DNA from 2 places in the Bacillus silvicola genome. Region 1 is predicted to be linked to the other one. Evidence: riboswitches for the same ligand, from Rfam matches in the RefSeq annotation. Region 1 holds a riboswitch; the other holds the start of a gene.
The links. A riboswitch is a leader RNA that binds a small molecule or an ion and turns the genes downstream of it on or off. The one in region 1 is predicted to bind cyclic di-AMP.

Region 1 (7,516 bases):
TTGATCTAAATATTTATCCGCAACAGCTACTGCTTTTGCTTCTTCTGCTGTTAAATCCAATTCTCTACTAGACTTAAATGTGCCGTTAATCATATCTACTCCTACATATGGCAATTCCTCGTTGTATAAATCAAGCTCTACTACCGTCTCATTTGGATGAGATTCTTTATAACTTGCTAAAAAAGCATAATATAATTTTACGCTAACTGATTGATTTGCTGGACGATTGTTTGCTTTTACAAATAAAACTGTTGTCATTCTCTTTTCCTCCTGTTACTCACTCTTTGACGTTGTTATATATTTATTTAATAAAAAGGGTAGTATATTGTTCTTTATAATATCTTTTTAAAACTATACTCCATGTCTCCACCTAGAGCTTCAGCTGTATCACCAGTTTCTCTGAAGTCATGTGTATGAATTTTCTCAAACAGACCAAAATTTACTTGCTTATAAAATTCATAACAAGGGAATCCATCATGTGCACCTTCAATATCGACAGTACCATCTTTTTGGACATGTACAGTTAATAGGTAGTCAACAGGAGGTGCATTTACATTTAATGGGTTGCTAGCACTTGCAGTCATTTTAAATTTGACGTCATTTGACTTCCATACAACATCAGTGCACAAAATATTTTCCGTACTAGCTTTTCCTGTTCTCTTATTAACGGAACCATCAGGAGTTGTGATTCTTTCTGTTGTTATGCCGGTATTCGCATATGTGAAAATTTCTTTTTTATAAAAATCTACAACTATTTCTTGTTCAATTCTGGAACGCATAGTGTTTACAGCATATGGTGTAAATTCACGTGAGTCACCTTCGAATTGAATCACGTTTCCTGTTTGAATATCCTTCTTAGGTTCAGTCCAAGACATTGGAATAAATACACTTGCTCTAACTTTAACGATATTAGTCATGAGACACACCTCTGCAATTCTTAATTTTATTTTGGGTAATAATATTGACACATTGAGCAAAACAGATTGCAATTTCTTTCGTATAAATAATTTTGCTGCTTGTAAACTTCTATTCAGTATTTATATCTAGATTGTCGTTTTAAAACTGTATTCCATTTCCCCAGCTAGTGCTGCTGGAGTGTCACCAGTTTTTCTGAAATCATGTGTATATATTAATTCAAATGGACCAAAATCTGTTTGTTTATAAAATTCATAGCAGGGGAACCCATCATGTGCACCTTCAATTTGTGCAACCCCACTTTTGTTAACGTGTATAGTTAATACATAGTCAGCTGCAGGTGCTGCTGTATTTAAAGGATTGCTGGCACTTGCACTCATTTTAAAAGAAACTTCATCAGTACCCCACACAACATTAGTGCATACAATATTTTCTGTGCTTGTTCTCCCTTTTTTATACTCGATAGAACCATCTGGATTTGTAATTTTCACAGTTACGATACAAGCATTTGCATGTGAAAAAATTTCTTTTTTATAAAAATCAATAATCACTTCTTGCTCTAATCTTGACCGCATTGTGTTTACAGCATAAGGTGTAAATTCACGTGCATCACCAGTATATTCAAAAAGTTTTCCTGTTATAGGATCTTTAATAGGTTCTAACCATGCATACGGTGCAAACACACTTCCTCTAATTTTCACGATGTTAGCCATGAGAAACCTCCATAATTTATTAATTTTCGTTTCGTTGAATCCCTTATTTCTCTTATAACTAATTATAGTAAACTTGATTGACTATATGCCATATAGTACAATAGAAATCAGATGTAGTCAACCGAGTTGACTTTATTTAAGGAGGTTTTATGTATGAGTCATCCAGTATTTAGTGAATTGGACCTTACGTCACTTTTGTCATTATCCTTTAGCGCATCAATCAATGAACTACATGACAAATTGAGTGAATTGGGATTCGGAGATATTAGACCTGTACACGGTTTTATGTTTAAATGCATCACTCCTAATGGAGCGACAGGTATAGAACTAGCCGAATATTTAGGAATTACAAAGCAAGCTGTGAGTAAAATGGTGGATTATCTTGAGAAAAGTGGTTATGTAATGCGCGAAGCTCATCCAACTGATAAGAGAGGGAAAATTATTGTTTTGACCGAAAAAGGTTGGCTAGTAGTGCAAGCAAAAGAGAAGATACTAACTGAAATTGAACAACGTTGGATCGAAAACATAGGCGATGAAAGAATGCAAATGCTCAAGGAAGATTTAACAAAGTTAGTTTATGAAGCAAATGAGGGTAAAACATCATCGAGGTTAAGACCTGTCTGGTAAATAATGAGTTTATAAAAGGGGACTAACCGTGCACCTATCAAGTTAAGATATCATAATACCCCCAGAACGAAAAATCTTTGCATGTTTATCGTTTTTATCGTTTTGGGGTAACTCGTCCTTGTTAGCTTGATGGGTATGGGGCGCGACCCCAATCTGTAGTCGTATATTCGTTACTTCGAACAACAACATTCCCTACATAATAAAAAATAGATGACTCAATTAGTTTCATTTCTGAAACATTTTAAGTCATCTATTTATCAATTCCAGTTTTGATTTCTTGTTGCTCTACATGAGTGAATTTCCTTGCCTCATACTTTTACATTTATTCATAGCTTTTTGTAAAAAATTAATTTGGAATCATAGTAGTTTAAGAATTACTGCTACCAATTATTAAAATCAGTGTAATTTTTATATACATTTTCTATAACATTATCTTGCCAGACATTTTTATATTCATCTCTATCCACTTTAACATTATATTCACTAATATCACCATTGGCATTTAACCATCCAGGATTTTCGAGAGCATGTTTGTAGGTAAACGTTCTTACCTGTTTCAATGTTTTAAATGTAATCGGAAAAGATTTTTTTTCACCATCTTTGTAACCAAACACTCTATATGCCTTTTTTCGTCCACCAACAGTTTTAAAATATGGTTCTGTAAAACATTCTATTTGTTTGATATGAAGCTCCCACCTTTTTAGACACCTTAAGTAATTAGTTTATATATTGGAAGAAAGATAAACTGCTACTGTAAGGTTGGACTACCAAAACAGCTCAGGGCTGTTTTTAATGTACTTCCGTATTCTTTTATTACTTTGTAGAAACTATTTTTCATCAGTTCAAATATTGAATAAATTGCACACTAATTATTTCTCTATTTGCCAAACTAGAATAGGTCTCTTTAATTATTATTGATAACGTTCTTAAAATTAGCTTCTCTTTAGCAATCTTTTTTCTCTGATGGTTTATGTTTTACTCTATAAGAGAGAGCGGTAACTTGTTGGGAATATTTAAAACCTTTTTCGGATTTTTCGGAAACCCATTTTGAAACAGGTCTTAGTAAACTATTTATGCTGACAATAAGAATGGTTCCCGTTATAGCTATAAGTAAGTAGCCACTACCTGCTAATGTTCCTACAGCAGCAGAACACCATAAGGTTGCTGCTGTATCCAGTCCTCGAACTGTCAATCCATCTTTCATAATAACTCCAGCACCTAAAAAACCAATCCCGCTTACAATTTGAGAAGCTATTCTTGTAGGTGTATTATCAGTTGGAGTGAGTACACTTAATAGTACAAAAAGTGCAGCACCAACGGAAACAAGTACATTTGTACGTAATCCAGCAATGCAATTATGCCATTGACGCTCTAATCCAATTATTGCTCCAACAAGTATTGCTACAAGTAACCTGAGTAGAATGTCTAGTTCCATATTTCTGTCTCCTTAATTTCCATTCTTAATGATCATCATGCTCTAAATTGACTTGTTGTAATGGAATCACCTTTGTTTTTTTTATAATTTTATAGCCGAACCAAAATACAAGAAAAAGCAGTAAACCAATATAAGTAGCAAGTACTTCATACCAATCGACATGTGATCCTATAAAGACTGAATAATTCTGTCCTAAAATAATAATAGTACATATTACAAATGCCAAAATAGGACCGATAGGATACCACTTTGCTTGATACGGGAGCTTATTTAAATTCTTTTGTTGATGTAAAAAAGCCTGACGAAAACGATAATGGCTTATAGCAATCCCTAACCATGCAATAAATCCACAAAGTCCCGAAGCATTCAAAAGCCATATAAATGCTTGCCCTTCTCCAAATAAAGAAGCTGCAAACGCTACGATTGCCACAGTCGTTGTCATAAGTAAAGCATTAATAGGAACACCTTGTTTATTTACTTTTTTTAAGCAATTTGGAGCTTTCCCTTCTTTTGCCATTACCCATAACATTCGGGTTGCAACATACATTCCAGAATTACCAGCTGATAGAACAGATACCAAGATAACTGCATTCATAATAGAAGCTGCAAATGCGAAGCCAATTTTTTCAAATACTAGTGTGAAGGGACTCATTGTAATATTACTAATGTCATTGTTAACTAGATTCGGATCTGTGTAGGGAACTATGACTCCAATTACGCAAATGGTAAGTATGTAAAATAAAAGAATTCTCCAAAAGATTTGCCGCACAGCTTTTGGAATATGCTTTTCAGGATCCTTACTTTCTCCAGCTACAATTCCGACCATTTCTGTACCTTGAAAGGAAAATCCCGCAATCATAAACACACTAAGAATAGAAAGAAAACCTCCATGAAACGGTGCGTCTCCAATTGTTAGATTGTGAAATCCAATAGGATTCCCTTTGAAAATTCCAAATATCGTGGCTATTCCTAACATAATAAACACGACTATAGTAATAACTTTTACAAGTGAAAGCCAAAACTCCATTTCTCCATAATGTTTCACTGAAAGAATATTAATTCCAAACATAAACAGTATGAATAACGCACTCCAAAAAATAGATGGACTGTATGGAAACCAATATTTCATAAGAATAGCTCCTGATGAAATTTCAACTGCAAGAGTAATAGTCCAGCTAAACCAGTAATTCCAACCAATTGCAAAACCAAATGCAGGATCTACAAATTTAGAAGCATACGTACTAAAAGAACCCGATGTAGGCATATACGCTGCCATCTCTCCCAAGCTGGTCATCAACAGGTAAACAATACACCCCATCAACAAATAAGCTATAATTGATCCACCAGGCCCTGCTGTATGAATCGTATTTCCGCTTGCTATAAATAACCCAGTCCCAATGCTTCCGCCTATAGAAATCATTGTTAAATGTCTCATCCCTAATTCTCTTCTTAATTTAGAAGGTTGGGAATTAGAAGGGAAAGAAAAAAGTGGATTTTTCGTTTTTATGGGTTTCTCTTTCAAGTGTCTCATCCTTTTTTTGAATTATTTTCCATAAAAAAGTATAAAAAAAGACACCAAAGTTCACCCAGTGTTTTTAAAAGTCACCATAGTATCCCCTCTCGAAACGCTTACGAGGTTAGCTGTCGGATTCGGGCCTTGAGAGTAGCCCTACCTTCATTTAAGAAGGATTCACCCCGAGTGCAATCGCACAAAATTTGGTTCCCCCGCTCCATATGGATTCAGCGAATAGTGATATGAATTTATGTACAATATATTACTCCTATGCCCTCTTGTTTGTAAACAAGAAAATTAACGTTTTTTCAGGGGCAGAATTTTCGCACTGTACACTCCATTTATAATTTGAATTCTTAAATTAAGTCACATACTAAAAAAAGTGAGAATTACAAGTAAAGTAATACATGAAAAAGAGTTTGAATTAAATAAAAATAATAGACCTAATTTTTATTAGGTCTATTATCTGCTAGTGTCTTTACTACTTTTAATAACATGGACTACTGATAAGTGGTGTTATGTTAATTAACACCACTTCTTGTTTTATAATGTGAGGTTTGTAATAAAATAGCCAAATTCATAACCTGTTCTTATTACTCCGGCTCCTAATATTATATATAAAGAATATTTAATAAAAGGGTTCTCTTTTAAGAAGTTTTTTAGATTGTTCATGTTTAATCCTCCATGTTAATATTTATTAATTAAAATATTAACATGGATATGTAATGATTGATGAATTTAATTTTATTAATAAGGGTACAGACCACATCACCATCAAGCTAAGAAAAGCAAATACCCCAAAACGATAAAAATGATTAGAGACCCTGATTTTTTTATACAGGTCAGAAAAATCAGGGCTATTTTTAAAGGATTATTGAGTAAGCAATAGTTAATTGATTAGGCCTGTATTTTTATTCTTCACTAATAAAGGGAGCAATTATTTTTTTTTCATAAGAAGATAATACAATATTCGTTGAAGGCGTACCATATTGCATTGTATCATCAATAAATTGTTCTAAACTTTCTACAGAATATGTTGCTAATTTGACAATATAGCTAATTTCCCCTGCTACTCTGTAACATTCAAGTACATCTGGATGATTATAGCAAAAGTTAGCTAATGATTTACAATCCTTTGATTTAAACAATATAAGTGCAGAAATTGGACGGTTTATTTTTTTTAGAGAAACATGTGCATGGTAACCTTCAATAATTTGTTGTTCCTCTAACTTCCGTACTCGCTCAGTTACTGACGGAGAAGATAAGTGAACGGATTCTGCTAAATCCTTCATTGAAATTTTTGCATTTGACTGTAATAATCCCACGATTTTTTTATCAATTTGATCCATAAATCACCCAACCTTTTTTTATAAACTATAATAAACTAAACTCTTTATATAATAAAGCCAAACAATCAAATATCCTTATTAAACTTATTTATCAGCCTTCTATGTTTGTATAAAATAAGGATATTAGGAGGCGGTTTACGATATGAAAAAGATTTTATTATTATTAGCTGACGGATTTGAAGCAGTGGAAGCTAGTGTATTTACAGACGTACTAGGTTGGAATAAATGGGAGGGAGATGGATCAACCGAGGTCGTAACAGTTGGTCTTCGGAATAAATTAACCTGTACTTGGAATTTTACTGTCATACCCGAAAAAACGGTTGATGATATTCAATTAGATGAGTTTGATGCACTAGCTATTCCAGGAGGGTTTGAAGAAGCTGGTTTTTATCGTGATGCATACAGTAGAGAATTCTTAAATGTTATTCAACATTTTTTTGCCAAGCAGAAGCCTATTGCCAGTATCTGTGTTGCATCATTAGCGCTTGGTAAAAGTGGAATTCTTACAGACAAAAAAGCCACCACATACAGTCATCCAACGAGTAAACGAAAAGAGCAGTTAAAGAATTTCGGTGCAATAGTACAAAATGATTTAATTGTTCAAGATGGAAATATTATTACATCTTCAAATCCAGGTACAGCTTTTGATGTTGCATTTTTATTACTTGAAAAACTAACATCTAAAAAGAACGCTAAACATGTAAAGGGTCTTATGGGATTATAGGCATTAATCTTCAACAAAGGGGTACTTTATGAGTTTTTTGAGATTGCTAGAAGTAATGTGAAAAATCGCAACGCTCTAGTTTTATTTGTTTAACCAAGTGAAAAGAATAGTAATTAACTAAAATAGGAGAATTTTTATGATTGTAACACTTTTTACGTATATTTTGTTAGGTTTATCTTTATCAATACCTGCAGGTGCTATGACTGTCCAAATGACCAAACAAGGAATGAGAAATGGTTT
Region 2 (7,516 bases), on a different contig from region 1:
CTATGTTTGATTTCTTTTATGCTAAGGAGGATGAGGTACATGGAACTAACACTTATTTGTGTTGGAGGAGAAAGTAAAGTAAATAGTTTAAGAGATTTAGTAGCATTTCAACATGAGTTAATTATTTTTACAGCAAATGAAGAGATAGCGGCTGAAGTTAGGGATTGTGGATTTGATTGGACGTATAGTTGCAGTAAGGAGCAGGATTTTACTAGTATTTGTGAGTGTATTAAGAAGGTAATCTTACTAGGGGATGAGCTTCCAATCGTTAGCTTCTTCACAGAACACATTCGCTTTTCTTCTCAAGCACCTATTACTGTTGTTACAAGGAATAAACGATATCCAGCGAGGCTCTATGAAACAATGGGGGCTACATTTGTCGTGTTTACGAATTGTGATAATATTTCTTTTTTATTTTTTGAATAGGGCGGGGGAAATAAAGATGAAGGTGTTGTTATTAGGAGATATAGCGAATCGTTGGGCGGTATCGGTAGAGCGAGTTCAAGAATTGGTGGTGCTTGATCCTATTTTTCCAAGGCCATATATTATATTGCCATCGAAAGACGCTTTATATTTAAAAACAGATGTTATCGAATATGAGCAGCTACATGCAGAATTGTCACAAGTTTATATTCGCGGGAGAAATTTACGTGCTTTTTTACGAGGGGAATAAATAGTGAATGAAAAAAGAGTGAATGCTGAGTGCAACAAGCTATGCACTTCATGTAATTCGCTCTTTTTATTTCGTATTTAAAAGATCATTTCTGTGAAAAAGAAAGAAAAGACGAGAAAACAGATGAAAGAATATTAATAACACCTAATGTAAGCGTTTAAATAGATGGATATTTTCTTATTTTCAGTAATTTAACCCTTTACAAGTTAAATTTAGAGGAGTATATTTACTCTCATAAATCATTCATGAAATTTCCAAAAAAAACCTAAAATCGCTGAGTTCCAGAAATGGAGCGGGGGAACCAATTTTGTGCATCGTCACTTGGGGTGAATCTTTCAATTTTGAAAGTAGGGCTACTCTTTAGGCCCGAATCCGACAGCTAACCTCGTAAGCGTTTAGAGAGGAGGTTTACTTTGTGTTGTTCACTTCGAACACTAAGTAGAGCTTAGTGTTCTTTTTTTGATGAATAAATGTCAAATTTTAACAAAAAGTGAGGGATAGCTATGTTAGATGTTGTAATGATCGGGATATTTGTTGTATTAGTTGCATCGATGGCAAGCCTGGCAAGTTGGTCAGATAAAGTTGTGAAAGAAGGGAAGCAATCATGATGATTGCCTTATCGGTTATTGTTGCAGCGATTACGGTGTACTTAGTGTACGCATTATTAAATCCAGAAAAGTTTTAATTAGGGGGAATCATTCATTATGATTTGGGTTGCAGTCGTTATTACAATGCTCTTGTTTATTTTAGTAGCAAAGCCAACGGGGATTTATTTAGAAAAAGCTTTTCAAGGTAGCAAAACGCTAGATAAAGTATTCGGGCCTTTTGAAAAACTTATTTTTAAAATTACGGGTGTAAAAGAATACAATCAAACGTGGAAACAGTACGCATTATCACTTGTTTTACTCAACGGATTTATGATGGTTGTTGTATATTTCATTTTCAGATTACAGGGTGTGCTGCCGCTAAATCCAGCGCATATTGAAGGAATGGAGCCTACGCTCGCTTTTAATACAGCAATTAGTTTTATGGCTGATACAAATTTACAGCATTATAGCGGTGAAAATGGTTTGTCTTATTTATCACAATTAATCGCCATTACGTTTTTAATGTTTGCAGCACCAGCAACGACTTTAGCGATTGTTATGGCATTTATAAGAGGGCTTGCTGGAAAAGAACTTGGGAACTTCTTCGTTGATTTTACGAGAGCTTTAACGAGAGTTTTTCTTCCAATTGCATTTGTTGCGGCGTTAGTCTTTGTCGCACTCGGTGTACCACAAACGTTAGACGGGGCAGTTACAGCACATACGATTGAAGGTGCAAAGCAAAGTATATTACGTGGACCAGTTGCATCATTCGTTGCAATTAAGGAACTTGGGAATAATGGTGGTGGTTTCTTCGGAGCAAACTCAGCGCATCCATTTGAAAACCCAGGACAAATTAGTAATATTTTGCAAATGATGCTTATGATGTTATTACCAACAGCACTACCATTTACGTACGGAAGGATGGTAGGAAATAAAAAGCAAGGACGTATCCTTTTTGTATCACTGTTCATGGTCTTTTTACTAGGATTTATAACGATTACGACATCCGAATTACATGGGAATCCAGTATTGAACCAAACAGGTATCCAGCATGTGCAAGGAAGCACAGAAGGGAAAGAAGTACGATTTGGAACCGTATTTTCTTCACTTTATGCGACAGTAACGACAGCTGCTGAAACAGGAGCGGTTGATACGATGCATGATACGTTAACACCAATTGGCGGTTTAGTTCCACTCGTAAATATGATGTTGAATACAGTATATGGCGGCGTTGGAGCAGGCTTTATCAATATTATCATGTATGCAATTATTGCAGTCTTTATATCAGGATTAATGGTCGGACGGACGCCAGAGTTTTTAGGTAAAAAGATTGAAGGTAAGGAAATGAAATTAATTGCGGTAACGATATTATTCCATCCGTTGCTTATTTTAGGATTTTCAGCATTAGCTCTTTCAACAAGCTTAGGAACGGATGCGATTTCTCATTCAGGTTTCCACGGTTTGACGCAAGTTGTATATGAATACACATCGTCAGCTGCGAATAACGGATCTGGATTTGAAGGTTTAGGGGATAATACACCATTTTGGAATATTACGACTGGTTTAGTTATGTTTTTAGGACGTTATTTCAGCTTAATTACGATGCTAGCTGTTTCTGCTTCACTGAAGGAGAAAACGGTCGTACCAGAAACAGTCGGAACATTCCGTACGGATAATAGTTTATTTGGTGGCATCTTCATCGGAACGATTGTAATTGTCGGTGCGTTAACATTCTTCCCGATGTTAGTATTAGGTCCAATTGCAGAATTTCTTACATTGAAGTAATGGAGGGTAAATGATGAGACCGGTAGTAGTAAAAGAAAAACAAGTAGATAAATCACAAATACATGCTGTAGAAGATGAGGTTAGACAAGCGAAAACGTTGGATCGTGATATCGTGACGCATGCGATAAAGCAATCCTTTGCAAAATTGAATCCGAAAGTCATGATAAAAAATCCGATTATGTTCGTTGTGGAAATTGGATTTATCATTACGTTACTTTTATCCTTTCTTCCAAGTAGTTCTAGTAGTGTACCAGGATGGTTTAATATAACAGTTTCTCTCATTCTATTATTTACAGTTTTATTTGCTAACTTTGCAGAAGCGTTAGCTGAAGGGCGTGGTAAAGCGCAAGCCGATTCTTTAAAACAATCGAAGAAAGATGTGTTTGCAAATGTTGTAAAAGAAAATGGAGATATTGTTCAAGTTTCAGCAACTGATCTGAGAAAAGGTGACGTTGTTATTGTAAAACAAGGAGAAATGATTCCAAATGATGGTGAAGTAATTAAAGGTTTAGCATCTGTCGATGAATCTGCAATTACAGGGGAATCAGCTCCTGTTATAAAAGAAGCGGGCGGTGATTTTTGTTCCGTAACAGGTGGAACGATGGTCGTAAGTGATGAAATTACGATTGTGATTACGAGTAACCCAGGGGAATCATTTATCGATAAAATGATTTCTTTAGTAGAAGGAGCTGCACGTCAAAAAACGCCGAATGAAATTGCTTTAAATACAGTATTAACGAGTTTAACGCTTATTTTCTTAATAGTTGTTGTGACGTTGCCGATTTTTACAAATTATTTAGGGTTTCAAATTGATACAGCTGTACTTGTAGCGTTGTTAGTTTGTTTAATTCCAACGACAATTGGTGGGTTATTATCAGCAATTGGTATTGCCGGGATGGACCGCGTGACAAAGTTTAACGTGTTAGCAATGTCAGGGAAAGCAGTAGAAGCTGCGGGCGATATCAACACAATTATTTTAGACAAAACGGGTACGATTACTTTCGGGAACCGGATGGCACATACACTACTCCCTGTAGGAAATGAAACGATTGAGCAAGTAGGAAAATGGGCAGCGATTAGCTCAGTTTTAGACGAAACACCAGAAGGTCGATCTGTTATCGAGTATATGCAAGCGAAATCTATATCATATAATAGAGAACTTGCAGAACAAGGTGAGTTCGTTCCATTTAAAGCAGAAACGAGAATGAGTGGTGTCGATTTACAGGATGGAACGAAAGTGAGAAAAGGTGCTGTAGGTAGCGTGATTGAATGGGTTCAATCACAAGGTGGAACGATTCCGAAAGATGTGAATCAAAAAGCAGATTTCATTTCAAAAGAGGGTGGAACACCACTTGTAGTTGCAGTAGACGATCGTATTTACGGTTTAATTTATTTAAAGGATACAGTAAAACCTGGTATGCGTGAACGTTTTGAACAATTACGTCAAATGGGGATTAAAACGGTTATGTGTACAGGGGATAATCCATTAACAGCAGCAACAATTGCCAAAGAAGCAGGGGTAGATGAATTCGTTGCCGAGTGTAAACCGGAAGATAAAATTGCAGTTATTAAAGCAGAGCAAGGTAAAGGGAAACTTGTAGCGATGACAGGTGATGGTACAAATGATGCCCCGGCATTGGCACAAGCGGACGTTGGATTAGCGATGAATAGTGGTACGACAGCTGCGAAAGAAGCAGCGAATATGATTGATTTAGATTCGAATCCAACGAAAATTATTGAGGTTGTAGGAATCGGTAAACAATTGTTAATGACGCGTGGTGCTTTAACGACGTTTAGTATTGCGAATGATATCGCGAAATATTTTGCTATTATTCCAGCGATGTTTACACTTGCGATTCCGCAAATGGAAGCATTGAACATTATGAAATTAACATCACCGCTTTCAGCAATCTTATCAGCATTAATATTTAATGCAGTTATTATTCCGTTACTCATTCCGCTAGCGATGAAAGGTATCGCATATAAACCGATGAGTTCGAATGCACTGCTTAGCCGAAATCTACTTATTTACGGGCTTGGCGGAGTTATCGTTCCGTTCATTGGAATTAAAGTAATTGATATGATTGTCGGCTTGTTCATATAAGGAAGAGGGGAAAACAGATGGCGAAAAAACAAAGTATACTTTCACCAATTATTCGTATTACTTTTACGTTCTTAGTCTTGTGTGGACTTGTATACCCGCTAATTGTAACGGGTATAGCGCAAGCGGTAATGAAGGATAATGCGGATGGAAGTCTTATATATAATGATAAAGATGAAGTAGTTGGTTCAAAATTAATCGGTCAAAATTTCACAGATCCACGTTATTTTCATGGGCGCGTCTCTAGTATAGAATATAAAGCAGAAGCATCTGGTTCAAATAACTATGCACCGTCTGATCCAGATTTAGCAAAACGAGTTGAGAAAAGTATTGAGGACTGGAAGGAAAAAAATCCAACTGTCCCAGTTACAGAAGTACCGATAGATTTAGTGACGAATTCAGGTTCAGGGCTTGATCCTGACATTAGTCCGAAGGCGGCTTCCGTGCAGGTGGATCGTATTTCGAAATTAACGAATATTCCGAAAGAAAAGCTAGAGCAATTGATTAAGGATCAAACGGAAGGCGCTGCACTCGGCTTGTTTGGGGAAGATCGCGTGAACGTTTTAAAGTTAAATTTAGAATTACAGAAATTAATGAAATAGTAACAGTGCTACCTCAATCTAACGGATTGAGGTAGCGTTGTTTCGAATGAAAGGTTGTGCTTATTTTGTATGCGGATGACTATGAGCCGAAGTTTCAAAGGCGAACGCCAGAGGAATATTTAGAATATATTCGTCAGCAAAATCGCGGAAAGTTAAAGCTATATGTAGGGGCTGCCCCAGGTGTAGGAAAAAGTTATAAAATGCTCTTTGATGCAAGAGAGATGAAAAAAGACGGTATTGATATTGTAATTGGTTTAATTGAAACACATGGAAGAGAAGAGACAGAAGAAGCAATTGCTGATTTAGAAAAAGTTCCGTTAAAAGAAATACAGTATAAAGGAAAGGTATTTTATGAACTTGATGTAGAAGGAATTATAAATCGTGCGCCGCAAGTAGTTGTAGTGGATGAACTCGCGCATAGTAATATTCCTGGATCTAAAAATAAGAAACGTTATATGGATGTTCAAGAATTGTTAGATGCCGGTATATCCGTATTATCAGCATTTAATATTCAACATTTAGAGAGTGTTCATGACATTGTAGCTCAAATTACGAATGTAAAAGTACGAGAACGAATTCCGGATTTTATTTTACAAAAAGCAAATGAAATTCAGCTTGTTGATGCAACGCCCGAGGTATTAAGGAAGAGATTAATAGATGGAAAGATATATAAGGAAGAAAAAATAGAGCAAAGCTTACAAAATTTCTTTACGCTCAATAATTTAGGGGCATTAAGGGAATTATCGCTTCGTGAAGTTGCAGATGATATGGATGAGAAAATTAGCCAAACTGTTATAGAACCGATTGGTGTGAAAGAAAAAATTCTCGTTTGTGTACAATACAGTTCAACAGCAGAGAAATTAATACGGAGAGGTTGGCGCATGGCAGATCGGTTAAATGCTGAATTGTATGTCTTAAACGTAGAAAGAGAAAATATAGATTCTATTTCAGCAGGGAAAAAGCAAACAATTGAAGAGTGGAAATCGCTAACGAATCAATTTGATGCGAGCTTTGTATTAGAAGAAGCGAAAGGAAGAAAACCCGCTGATGTTATTATTGAAGTCGCGAACAGACTACAAGTGACACAAGTTTTACTCGGGCAATCGGCGAGAACACGGTGGGAAGAAATACGAAAAGGTTCTATTGTAAATGAAATTATGAGACAAACGAAGTATATTGATATTCATATTGTTGCGGATCAACGAGCTTAAAATAGAGGCCACCTTTCGGATAGTCTCTATTTTTCTTTTTTCAAGCCTTTTGAATATAATTTCTGAAAGAACTCATATATAATAGAAAAAGATACTTAACATAGTGAATAATTAAAGAGTCAATATATATAAAGAGGAGAGAGTAACATGCTTGAAAATACAGGGTTAGTATTAGAAGGCGGCGGTATGCGTGGTGTATATACGGGCGGGATATTAGAATATTTTATGGAACAAGATTTATATTTTCCATATGTAATCGGTGTATCAGCTGGTGCTTGTCATGCAGCGTCGTATCTTTCCAGACAAAGAAATAGAAATAAGACAGTAAATATTGATTATGCATCGCATCCACAATATTTATCGTATAAAAACTTATGGAAAAAGCGTCAATTATTTGATATGGATTTCATTTTTCATGAAATTCCAGAAAAGCATGTACCGTTTGATTTTGAAACATACTATAATAGCCCAGAGCGTTTCCTTGTAGGAACAACAGATTGTGAAACAGGACAGTCTGTTTATTTTGAAAAAGAAGGAACGAATGATGATGCACTAAA

Region 2: it holds a riboswitch for cyclic di-AMP, as region 1 does, so the genes downstream of both, ACP6L7_RS24190 (SipW-dependent-type signal peptide-containing protein) here and ACP6L7_RS32230 (amino acid permease) in region 1, are expected to answer to the same signal.

The regions. Positions count from the first base shown of each region.
Region 1 covers NZ_JBNGVC010000017.1:156,416-163,931, forward strand. Annotated here, with positions in the region: gene ACP6L7_RS32200 (FMN-dependent NADH-azoreductase) at 1-258, opposite strand, end outside; gene ACP6L7_RS32205 (DUF3238 domain-containing protein) at 333-917, opposite strand; gene ACP6L7_RS32210 (DUF3238 domain-containing protein) at 1,044-1,628, opposite strand; gene ACP6L7_RS32215 (MarR family winged helix-turn-helix transcriptional regulator) at 1,782-2,255, shown strand; gene ACP6L7_RS32220 (hypothetical protein) at 2,636-2,869, opposite strand; gene ACP6L7_RS32225 (MgtC/SapB family protein) at 3,199-3,690, opposite strand; gene ACP6L7_RS32230 (amino acid permease) at 3,716-5,212, opposite strand; cyclic di-AMP (ydaO/yuaA leader) riboswitch at 5,301-5,446, opposite strand; gene ACP6L7_RS32235 (Lrp/AsnC family transcriptional regulator) at 6,115-6,552, opposite strand; gene ACP6L7_RS32240 (DJ-1/PfpI family protein) at 6,695-7,276, shown strand; gene ACP6L7_RS32245 (LysE family translocator) at 7,413-7,516, shown strand, end outside.
Region 2 covers NZ_JBNGVC010000013.1:389,334-396,849, reverse strand. Annotated here, with positions in the region: gene ACP6L7_RS24200 (hypothetical protein) at 40-426, shown strand; gene ACP6L7_RS24195 (hypothetical protein) at 443-673, shown strand; cyclic di-AMP (ydaO/yuaA leader) riboswitch at 936-1,081, shown strand; gene ACP6L7_RS24190 (SipW-dependent-type signal peptide-containing protein) at 1,177-1,281, shown strand; gene kdpF (K(+)-transporting ATPase subunit F) at 1,278-1,358, shown strand; gene kdpA (potassium-transporting ATPase subunit KdpA) at 1,378-3,045, shown strand; gene kdpB (potassium-transporting ATPase subunit KdpB) at 3,059-5,149, shown strand; gene kdpC (K(+)-transporting ATPase subunit C) at 5,167-5,748, shown strand; gene kdpDN (KdpD-like non-kinase potassium sensor) at 5,805-6,959, shown strand; gene ACP6L7_RS24160 (patatin-like phospholipase family protein) at 7,107-7,516, shown strand, end outside.